Regions from separate parts of the Methylobacterium sp. J-118 genome, predicted to be linked through region 1. Evidence: predicted binding sites of a transcription regulator. Region 1 holds the regulator's gene; the other holds the start of a gene.
The links. The regulator HrcA, encoded in region 1, represses chaperone genes, less so after heat shock. The targets are predictions, from matches to a motif close to GTTAGCACTCNCNNNNNGNGAGTGCTAAC.

Region 1 (5,208 bases):
TTGTCCTTGAACCACAGGGCGACGAACTCGGCGGTGCCGCCGAAGGTGGCGTTGGCCACCGCGTAGGACAGCCCGACGCCCAGCGCGCGCACGTTGGTGGGGAACAGCTCCGCCTTCACGATGCCGCTGATGCCCGTGTAGAACGACACCACCGCGAGCCCGAGCGTGATCAGCGCGAAGGCGAGATAGGGGTCCTTGTTGGTGCCGAGAGCCGTCATCAGCGGCACGACCATGAGCGTGCCGAGGCCACTGTAGAGCAGCATGTTGACCTTGCGGCCGATCCGGTCGGACAGGGCGCCGAAAATCGGCTGGATCGCCATGTAGACGAACAGCACCACCGTCATCACCTGCGAGGCCGAGGTCTTCGGCATCCCGGCGGTGTTGACCAGGTATTTCTGCATGTAGGTCGTGAAGGTGTAGAAGCTCAGGGAGCCGCCGGCCGTGTAGGCGACCACGACCAGGAACGCCCGCCAGTGCTTGAACAGCTCGGCGAAGGTGCCGGCGGTCTCCTTGTCGCTGCTGTCCCTGGTCTCGGCCAGCGAGCGCCGGAGGTAGAGGGCCACGATGGCGAGGCCGGCGCCGATGAAGAACGGGATGCGCCAGCCCCACGCCGTGAGTTCGGGTGCGGTCATGACCGTCTGGAGTAGGACCAGGACCAGCGAGGCCAGGAGCTGGCCGCCGATCAGCGTGACATACTGGAACGAGGCGAAGAACCCGCGCTGCCCCTTGATCGCGACCTCGCTCATGTAGGTCGCCGAGGTGCCGTACTCGCCGCCCACCGAGAGGCCCTGCAGCATGCGGGCGAGGAGCAGCAGCACGGGCGCCATAGTGCCGACATGCTCGTAGGTCGGCAGGATGCCGATCAGCAGCGAGCCTAAGCACATCATGAGCACCGAGATGACCATCGAGGTCCGCCGCCCGACCCGGTCGGCGATCCGCCCGAACAGCCAGCCGCCGACCGGCCGCATGAAGAAGCCCACCGCGAAGATGCCGGCGGTCTGGAGAAGCTGGCTGGTGGAATCCCCCTTCGGGAAGAAGGCCGGCGCGAAGTAGAGCGCGAAGAACGCGTAGCAGTAGAAGTCGTACCACTCGACGAGATTGCCCGAGGACGAGCCGACGATCGCCCAGATGCGCCGGCGCCGATCCGCAGCGTCGTCGTGGGCGCTCGGCGCGATACCGATCGTATCGTTTCTCGAGGCGGACATGGCGTCTCCGTCGACCATTCTCGGCGCCGGCACGGGCCGGGCTCTTCTTCGTGCTGCGCGACGTTACAGGTGATGACCGTGATCGCAAGTCCGTGATCGGTCCCGAGCCGCGGACAGCTGTGGCCAGTGTCAGTGAATCCGGTTCGCCCGCGGCGGGGTCATCGCGTTCGACCGTCAGGCCCAATGCGGGCGGCGCGACCACGGGATGACGCGATAGACGCTCAATCCCTCGACACCTGCGCCACGTCAGCGATGCAACGGAACGGATTCCGCCGGGGCCCCGTTGCGGGCGTTGCGGGCGCCGCGAGCGCTCCGACGGAAGCGGGAGGAGAGGCCATGAAGCGGATACTGAGGGATACGGTGGCGGCCGCGATCGTCGTCGTCGGAGCGGCGACCGCCTTCGCACAGGGTGGTCCCGGCGGCGGCGGTCCGGGTGGCGGGCCCGGCGGCGGGGGAGCTGGTGCCGGCCCGGCCGGCGGCGGCGCGGGACCGGGCGGCGGCATGCGCGGCGGTGCCGGCGGCCCCGAGGGCGGCGGCATGCGCGGCGGCGCCGGCGGCCCCGAGGGCGGCGGCATGCGCGGTGGCGCCGGCGGACCGGAAGGCGGCGGGATGCGTGGCCCCGGCGGCGCCGAAGGTGGCCCCCGCGGCGCGGAGCCGGGTGGTCCGGCAGGCCGCGGCGCGGACGGCCCGCGGCGGCCCGGTGGCGCGGCCGAGCGCAACGGCGCCGGGGAGCGCGGCGGGCCGGGCGGCAATCCCGGAGGCGTGGAGCGGGGCGGTCGCGAGACGGGACCGGCGGGCGAGCGCGGCAACCGGGATGGGGCCGGTCCCGACCGGGGTGAGCGCGGCGGCGCTGGCGAACGGGGCGGCCGGGACGGTGCCCGGGGCGGCGGGCCGGCCCGCGGCGCGGTGGGCCGCCTCGATACGCGGCAGCGCTCGGAGTTCCGCGGTTCGATCACCCGGCTCGGGGTCTCGCCGCTGCGGGATGTGGCCTTCGGCCTCGCGGTCGGCACCGCGATCCCCCGGTCCGTGAGCCTTCACCGGCTGCCGCCATCGATCGTCGAGTTCGTGCCGGAATACGAGGGCTACGACTTCATCCTGGTGCGCGACGACATCGTGATCATCGATCCCGACACTTACGAGATCGTCGACGTCATTCCGGGCTGATCGGTCCGCAAAGACTACCGCACGCCGGACGGAGGCCGCTCCGGCGTGCGGCACTGGCCGTGTCGTCGCTGCGATCATCGGTGGGCTTCGGTCGCCATGCGGACTGCGAGCGAGGCCAGCACCGTTCCCATCAGCCAGCGCTGGATGACGCTCCAAAGCGGGCGCCGGGTGAAGAACGCGGCGATGGTCCCGGCCGAGACGACGAAGACGGCGTTCATGCCCACGCTGACGGCGAGCTGCGTGCCGCAGAAGATCAGCGCCTGTGCGAGGACGCTTCCGCTTTCCGGATCGATGAACTGGGGCAGGAGCGACAGATACAGAACCGCGATCTTCGGATTGAGCAGGTTCGTCAGCAGCCCCATCGCGAAAAGCTTGCGCGGGCTGTCCTTGGGCAGATCGTGGACCTGAAACGGGGACCGACTGTTGGGCCGAACCGCCTGCCACGCGAGCCAGAGGAGGTAGAGCGCGCCGGCGAAGCGGACGGCATCGTAGGCGTAGGGGATCGCGATCAACAGGGCCGTGAGTCCCACAGCCGCGCACGCCATGTAGACGATGTGGCCCGCGAGGATGCCGCCGAGCGAGATCAGACCGGCCGTCCGCCCCTGCGCGATCGAGCGGGAGACCAGGTAGACCATGTTCGGTCCCGGTGTCAGGGCCATGCCCAGCGAGACCGCAGCGAAGGCCAGGTAACTCGCCAGACTGGGCATGCGGATCCCCCGTGTCGCGCGACGTCGGGCCGACGCGCGCGCCTGCCCTCGGCAACGACGAATCAGTATCGATCATCGAGATCCAGGCTGACTTAAAATCTAAGCTTGGCGGGCGCCTCTTGTGAAGCCATCGCGCGCCGCGATCGTGCGGTTCACCGACCCCCGTCGAGGAGCTTCGAGACGACCCGGGCGGTGTAGTCGACCATGGGCACGATCCGCGCATAATTCAGCCGGGTCGGACCGATCACCCCGACGACGCCGACGATCTTCTGCGAGCCGTCACGGAACGGCGCCGCGATCAGCGAGGAGCCGGAGAGCGAGAACAGCTTGTTCTCGGAGCCGATGAAAATCCGCACGCCCTCGCCGCCCTCGGCGCGGGAGAGGAGGTCGATGACGTCCTTCTGCGTCTCCAGATCGTTGAACAGCAGGCGGATGCGCTCGAGATCCTCGACGGCGCGCAGGTCGTCCAGCAGGTTGGCCTGGCCGCGCACGATCAGCTGGCGCGCCTCCGTGGGGCCCACCGGAGTGGCGAGCCCGGCATCGACGAGGCGCTCGGTGATGGCGTCGAGCTCCCGCTTCATGGCCTTGCGGCCGGCCTCGATCTCGGCCCGCAGCGATCCCAGGGTGCGGCCCTGAAGCCGGGCGTTCAGGAAGTTTGTCGCCTCCTGGAGGGCCCCGGCCGGCAGGCCGGCGGGCAGGTCCACCAGCCGGTTCTCCACGGAACCGTCGTCCGAGACCAGGATCACCAGGGCGCGGGCCGGGTCCAGGCGGACGAACTCGATGTGCTTCAGGCTCACATTCGCTTTGGTGGTCAACACCACTCCGGCCCCCCGCGAGACGCCCGACAGCATGGTCGAGGCCTCGGCCAGAGCGGATTCGAAGGTGTGGCCGGAGGCGGCGGCGCGCATCTGCGCCTCGATCCGGGCCTGCTCGTCCTGGCTGACATCGCCGAGTTCGAGCATGGCGTCGACGAAGAATCGAAGGCCGAGCTCGGTCGGCAGGCGGCCGGCCGAGGTGTGCGGCGCGAAGATCAGGCCGGAATGCTCCAGATCCGCCATCACGTTGCGGATCGAGGCCGGCGACAGCGCCATCGGCAGGATCCGGGCGAGATTGCGCGATCCCACCGGCTCGCCCGTGGTGAGGTAGCTCTCGACGATCTGCCGGAAGATCTCCCGGGCGCGTTCGTTGAGGGCGGCGAGGGCCTGCATCGATGGATCGTTCGGGAAACGAGAGTTCGGGTCTGTCACGCGATCATCCTGTGGTCCGATCATGTCCGGCCGACCCGCCCGGATCAATCCATACGGCGATGCTTGCTCACGGTGCCGCACCGGCCTAAGAGCCCGGCCCTCGACATTCACCACAGAAGGGGCCCGCAATGCGGCCTTCCAAGCGTGCCGCCGACGAGTTGCGGCCCGTGAGCCTGGAGCGCGCCGTGTCGCGCTACGCAGAAGGCTCCTGCCTCGTCAGCTTCGGCAACACCCGGGTGCTCTGCACCGCCTCGCTGGAGGAGCGCGGGCCCCCGTGGCTGCGGGGTTCGGGCAAAGGATGGGTCACGGCCGAGTACGCCATGCTCCCCCGTGCGACGCACGAACGCACCCGGCGCGAGGTCGGTTCCGGCAAGCCGTCGGGGCGGACGCAGGAGATCCAGCGCCTGATCGGCCGCTCGCTGCGGGCCGTGACCAACCTCCCGGCCATGGGCGAGCGCCAGGTCACGGTCGATTGCGACGTGATCCAGGCCGATGGCGGCACCCGGACCGCCGCGATCACCGGCGCCTGGGTGGCGCTGCACGATTGCTTCGCCTGGATGCGGACGCGCTCGATCATCTCGGTCGACCCTCTGAAGGACCATGTCGCGGCCGTCTCCTGCGGCCTGTACAAGGGGATGGCGGTGCTCGACCTCGATTACGCCGAGGATTCGGCGGCCGAGACCGACGCCAATTTCGTGCTCACCGGCCGGGGCGGCATCGTCGAGGTCCAGGGCACCGCCGAGATGGAGCCGTTCACGCAGGAGCAGCTCCTCGAACTCCTCAGCCTGGCGCGCGCCGGCACCGACCGGCTGGTCGCCCTTCAGAAGGAGGCCCTCGCGTGAGCCGCAGGCTGACCGGCAAGGTCGTGATCGCCACCCACAATGC
Region 2 (5,208 bases), 3.3 Mb from region 1:
ATCGGACCGCGCGGCTCGCCCGCCGAGACGGCTTTCTGCAATGGCCTCGTGAACAACAAGCACGGCTTCACCAGCCTGCTCGCGGTCATCGCGCCGAACCTGCCGTGCAAGCCCAACACCCTGATGTTCAACAAGGTCACCATCAACGACGCCCGTCAGGCCGTCCAGATGTTCGGCCCGGCCCAGCACGGCGTCGCCAAGGCCGTGCAGGACGCGGTCGCCGAGGGCATCATCCCCGCCGATGAGGCCGACGACCTGTTCATCCTGGTCGGCGTGTTCATCCACTGGGAGGCGGCCGACGACGCCAAGATCCAGAAGTACAACTACGAGGCAACCAAGCTGTCGATCCAGCGCGCCGTCAACGGCGAGCCGAAGGCCGCGACGGTCACCGAGCAGCGCAACTCGGCGCAGCACCCCTTCGCCGCCAACGCTTAGATCGGGGACGGTCCTGGGCAGATTGAGCCGCCGCCCGCACCGCGGGGCCTGCTCCAGCGACTGGCCTCGATCTTCTTAGGCCGATAGGAACCACCACCGACGGGACGGCGCGAGCCGTCCCGTTTTTTTGTGTTTTGGTGAGGTGGTCCAGACGCCGCGGTCGTGCGGGCGCGGGTTTTCGCACGACGCTGTCGAGATCATTTCGGAACTGCAACGCGCGTCTCCTGCCCCCCATGCCGGGAGGGTAGCCCCAGCGTCAGCAGGAATTCGGAGAGGGAAGCGACGCGTCTGGACAGATCGCGCAGGGATCCAACGCCCGCAGCATGCCGCTGCCGTCTCTGCAGGACCTCACCCAAACGGCGAGGTGGACGGGCTTAGACATGGCGGTTGGCTGCATCCGGCTCCTCTGTATGCCCATCACAGGCGCCGAATATGAAATTTGGACGGTGTCTCCCGCAACGCTTGGATCTCGATACAACAAAAGAAAAGGGGCCGCCTCTCGGCGACCCCCTTCCTCATCTCTACGGGTGCTGTGGACTCAGAAGTCCATGCCGCCCATGCCGCCGCCGCCCGGCATCGCGGGGGCGCCGCCATCCTTCTTCGGGGCGTCGGCGACCATGGCTTCGGTGGTCACCAGCAGGCCAGCGACCGAAGCCGCGTCCTGCAGGGCGGTGCGTACGACCTTGGCCGGGTCGACGATGCCGGCCTGGATCATGTCGACGTACTCTTCGGTCTGGGCGTTGAAGCCGTAGGTCTCCGAGGAGGTGTTATCGGTGATCTTGCCGACCACGATCGAGCCTTCGACGCCCGCGTTCTGGGCGATCTGGCGCAGGGGGGCTTCGAGGGCCTTGAGGACGATCTTGATGCCGGCCTGGACGTCCGGGATCTCGCTCTTCAGCTCAGCGACGGCCTTCTTGGCGCGCAGCAGTGCGGTGCCGCCGCCGGGGACGATGCCTTCCTCGACCGCCGCGCGGGTGGCGTTGAGGGCGTCATCGACGCGATCCTTCTTCTCCTTGACCTCGACCTCGGTCGCGCCGCCGACGCGGATCACCGCGACGCCGCCCGCGAGCTTGGCCAGACGCTCCTGCAGCTTCTCCCGGTCGTAGTCCGAGGTGGTCTCCTCGATCTGCGCCTTGATCTGGCTGATGCGGCCCTCGATGTCGGACTTCTCGCCGACGCCGTCGATGATCGTGGTGTTCTCCTTCTCGATGCGGACCCGCTTGGCGCGGCCGAGCATCGGCAGGGTCACGTTCTCGAGCTTGATCCCGAGATCCTCGGCGATCATCTGGCCCTTGGTCAGGATCGCGATGTCTTCGAGCATCGCCTTGCGGCGGTCACCGAAGCCCGGCGCCTTCACGGCCGCGACCTTGAGGCCACCGCGCAGCTTGTTGACCACGAGGGTGGCCAGCGCCTCGCCCTCGATGTCCTCGGCGATGATCAGCAGCGGCTTGCCGGTCTGGACCACGGCCTCGAGCACCGGCAGCATCGCCTGGAGCGACGACAGCTTCTTCTCGTGGATGAGGATGTAGGGGTCTTCCAGCTCGGCGACCATCTTCTCCGCGTTGGTGATGAAGTATGGGGAGAGATAGCCGCGGTCGAACTGCATGCCCTCGACGACGTCGAGCTCGGTCTCGGCGGTCTTGGCCTCCTCGACCGTGATGACGCCCTCGTTGCCCACCTTCTGCATGGCGTGGGCGATCATCTCGCCGATCTCCTTGTCGCCGTTGGCGGAGATCGTGCCGACCTGGGCGACCTCGTCGGAGGTCGAGACCTTCTTGGCGCGGGCGATGATGTCCTTCACCGCGGCGGCGGTGGCGAGGTCGATGCCGCGCTTCAGGTCCATCGGGTTGATGCCGGCGGCGACGTACTTGGCGCCCTCGCGGACGATGGCCTGAGCCAGCACGGTGGCGGTGGTGGTGCCGTCACCCGCGATGTCGTTGGTCTTCGAGGCCACTTCGCGCACCATCTGGGCGCCCATGTTCTCGAACTTGTCGGCGAGCTCGATCTCCTTGGCGACCGTCACACCGTCCTTGGTGATGCGCGGGGCGCCGAAGCTCTTCTCGATCACGACGTTGCGGCCTTTGGGGCCGAGCGTCACCTTCACCGCGTCGGCGAGGATGTCGACGCCGCGAAGCATCTTGTCGCGGGCGTCGGCGGAGAAACGAACGTCTTTCGCTGCCATGGTTTGCCTCTTGTCGTTAGGTTAGACCCCAAGGCCGGAGCGGCCTCAAAGGGTCGGGACGGGTGATCCGATCAGAGGGCGACGACGCCCATGATGTCGGATTCCTTCATGATCAGGAGGTCCTGACCGTCGATCTTGACCTCGGTGCCGGACCATTTGCCAAACAGGACGCGGTCGCCCTTCTTGACGTCCAGCGGGTTGATGCGGCCGGTCTCGTCGCGGGCGCCGGGGCCGACGGCGACGATCTCGCCCTCCTGCGGCTTCTCCTTGGCGGTGTCCGGGATGATGATGCCGCCCTTGGTCTTCTCCTCGCTCTCGATGCGACGGACGACCACGCGGTCGTGCAGCGGACGGAAGTTCATGAGCTGCCCTCTTGCTTCAGGTCTGAAGTTGGCGTTGATGCGGCCGCGAGGCCGCGTCCAAACCCGACTGTTAGCACTCTGTCTCGGCGAGTGCCAAAGACCGCGGTGAGGTAGGCTCGGCGGCGTGCCGTGTCAAGACGGTCGCACCCCCGCGCGACGGCGTGATGGCGGGGCGGCCGCCCGTTCTTCCAGATGGATCCCATGCGCCGATGCTGAGCCTGCACGGACCCGAAGGCCCGCTGGCGATCGAGCCCGGCGGGCGTATTCCCGACGGGGCCGTCTGGCTCGACATGAACGATCCGACCCCGGAGGAGGCCGCCGCCGTGGAAGCGTCGACCGGGCTGCGCGTCCCGTCGCGGGCGGCTCTGGCGGAGGTCGAGAATTCGAGCCGCCTGCGCCGGGTGAAGGGCGGGCTCTCCCTCTCGACACCGATGATCACCTTCGAACGCAGCGACTCGCAGCTGAAGCCGCTGGGCCTCATGCTGACGAAGGACCACCTGGTCACCATCCGCTTCCACGAGTTGCGCAGCTTCGCCTCCGCGGCGAAGCGGATCGCCGAGGGTGACGGCAGCGTGACGCCGAGCGAGGTCTTCCTGGTCGTGCTGGAAGAACTCGTCGACAACCTCGCGGACGCGCTGGAGGACATGGCGACGGAACTCGACACGCTCTCGTCGCGGATCTTCGATTTCGATGTCCGCGGCCCCGAGCGGCGCCGGTTGGAAAGCCCGCCCCCGCGGCGCCGCGATCTGGCGCTGCGCCGGATCCTGCACGGGATCAGCCGCCGCGGGAAAGCGTTGGGGAAGATTCGCGCCAGCCTCCTCGGACTGGAGCGGATCGTCCCGTTCGTTTCAGCGGCCTGTGACGGGCTGGGCCTTCCCGAGGATGGCCGCTTCGAGACGATCAAACGGGATATCGAGTCCCTCGACGAGTTCGAGACGCGGCTGGCAGAAAACGTTCAATTCCTGCTCGACGCGGCATTGGGTCTTATCAACATCGAGCAGAACAATGTCTTCCGGGTGCTGACCGTCGTCTCGGTGGTCGGCGTGCCCCCGACCCTGATCGCGTCGATGTACGGCATGAATTTCAAGCACATGCCGGAATTGGACTGGACCTACGGCTACCCCTACGCCCTGGCCCTCATTCTCGTGAGCGCGCTCGCGCCGATCATATATTTTCGGATGCGGGGCTGGTTTTGATACTATAATTTTCGAGTTTTTTTTATTATTCGCTATCGATTGTCGATAATACTTAATTAATCACTTTATATAATATTGTTTTTGACTGATATCAGCACCGTATTATTCAGCCCAAATGGCCAAATCAAAATTCAATTTAGGATTAGGATTGGATTAACGCGTCCATGGTTTTGAAAGATGCATCACAAGCGGGTGCAGCCATGTTCAAGCGGACGACCTACAGCGAATCGCAGGCCAAGATTGATGCGCTCAATCGGTCATTGGCAATCATCGAATTCAATATGGATGGTCACGTTACAAGTGCGAACGAAAACTTCTTGAAATTGATGAAATACGCGCTCGACGAAATCATCAACAAGCACCATTCGATCTTCGTCGATGACGCGTCCGTCAAATCGGACGACTACGCGGCCTTCTGGGCGAAGCTGAGGTCCGGTGAATACGTCACCGGCGAATTCCTCAGGCTCGACAAGGAGAAGCACCCTGTCTGGCTCGAGGCGACGTACAATCCGATCCTGGATGCCAGCGGCAAGCCCGTGAAGGTCATCAAGTTCGCGAGCGACATCTCGGTGAAGAAGAACCAGATCGACCTGCTGATGTCGATGATCGACAACATGCCCGTGGCGGTGATGACCGCCGATCCGCGCGACAACTTCCGGACCAATTACCTGAATACAACCTCGCGCCGTACCCTCGGTCCGCTCAAGCAGCATCTCCCGATCGAGGTCGATGAGATGCTCGAACACTCGTTCGACGTGTTTCACAAGAACCCCCGCCACCAGCGCTCGATGCTGGCGGATGCCAGCCGCCTCCCGCACCGTACCAAGATCAAGGTCGGGCCGGAGACGCTGGACCTGCAGGTCACGGCGGTCAACGACGAGAAGGGGAACTACATCGGACCGATGCTGACCTGGTCGGTGGTGTCGGCCCAGGTCCACATGGCCTCCGAGGTCAACCGGGTGGTCGCGGCGGTCGGGTCGGCGATCGAGGAGATGCAGCAATCGGCGGAGGGGCTCACGCAGTCAGCCGATTC

Region 2: a site for HrcA is predicted at 3,049-3,077, ahead of groES (co-chaperone GroES). Genes of this name have one in related genera too.

Annotation. Positions count from the first base shown of each region.
Region 1 is NZ_JBYQFA010000001.1:3,916,530-3,921,737, forward strand. Features, by position in the region: gene AC3IF3_RS19030 (MFS family transporter) at 1-1,205, opposite strand, end outside; gene AC3IF3_RS19035 (DUF1236 domain-containing protein) at 1,542-2,369, shown strand; gene AC3IF3_RS19040 (LysE family translocator) at 2,444-3,076, opposite strand; gene hrcA (heat-inducible transcriptional repressor HrcA) at 3,229-4,284, opposite strand; gene rph (ribonuclease PH) at 4,452-5,165, shown strand; gene rdgB (RdgB/HAM1 family non-canonical purine NTP pyrophosphatase) at 5,162-5,208, shown strand, end outside.
Region 2 is NZ_JBYQFA010000001.1:656,992-662,199, reverse strand. Features, by position in the region: gene fae (5,6,7,8-tetrahydromethanopterin hydro-lyase) at 1-435, shown strand, start outside; gene groL (chaperonin GroEL) at 974-2,617, opposite strand; gene groES (co-chaperone GroES) at 2,689-2,979, opposite strand; gene AC3IF3_RS03095 (CorA family divalent cation transporter) at 3,189-4,175, shown strand; gene AC3IF3_RS03090 (methyl-accepting chemotaxis protein) at 4,376-5,208, shown strand, end outside.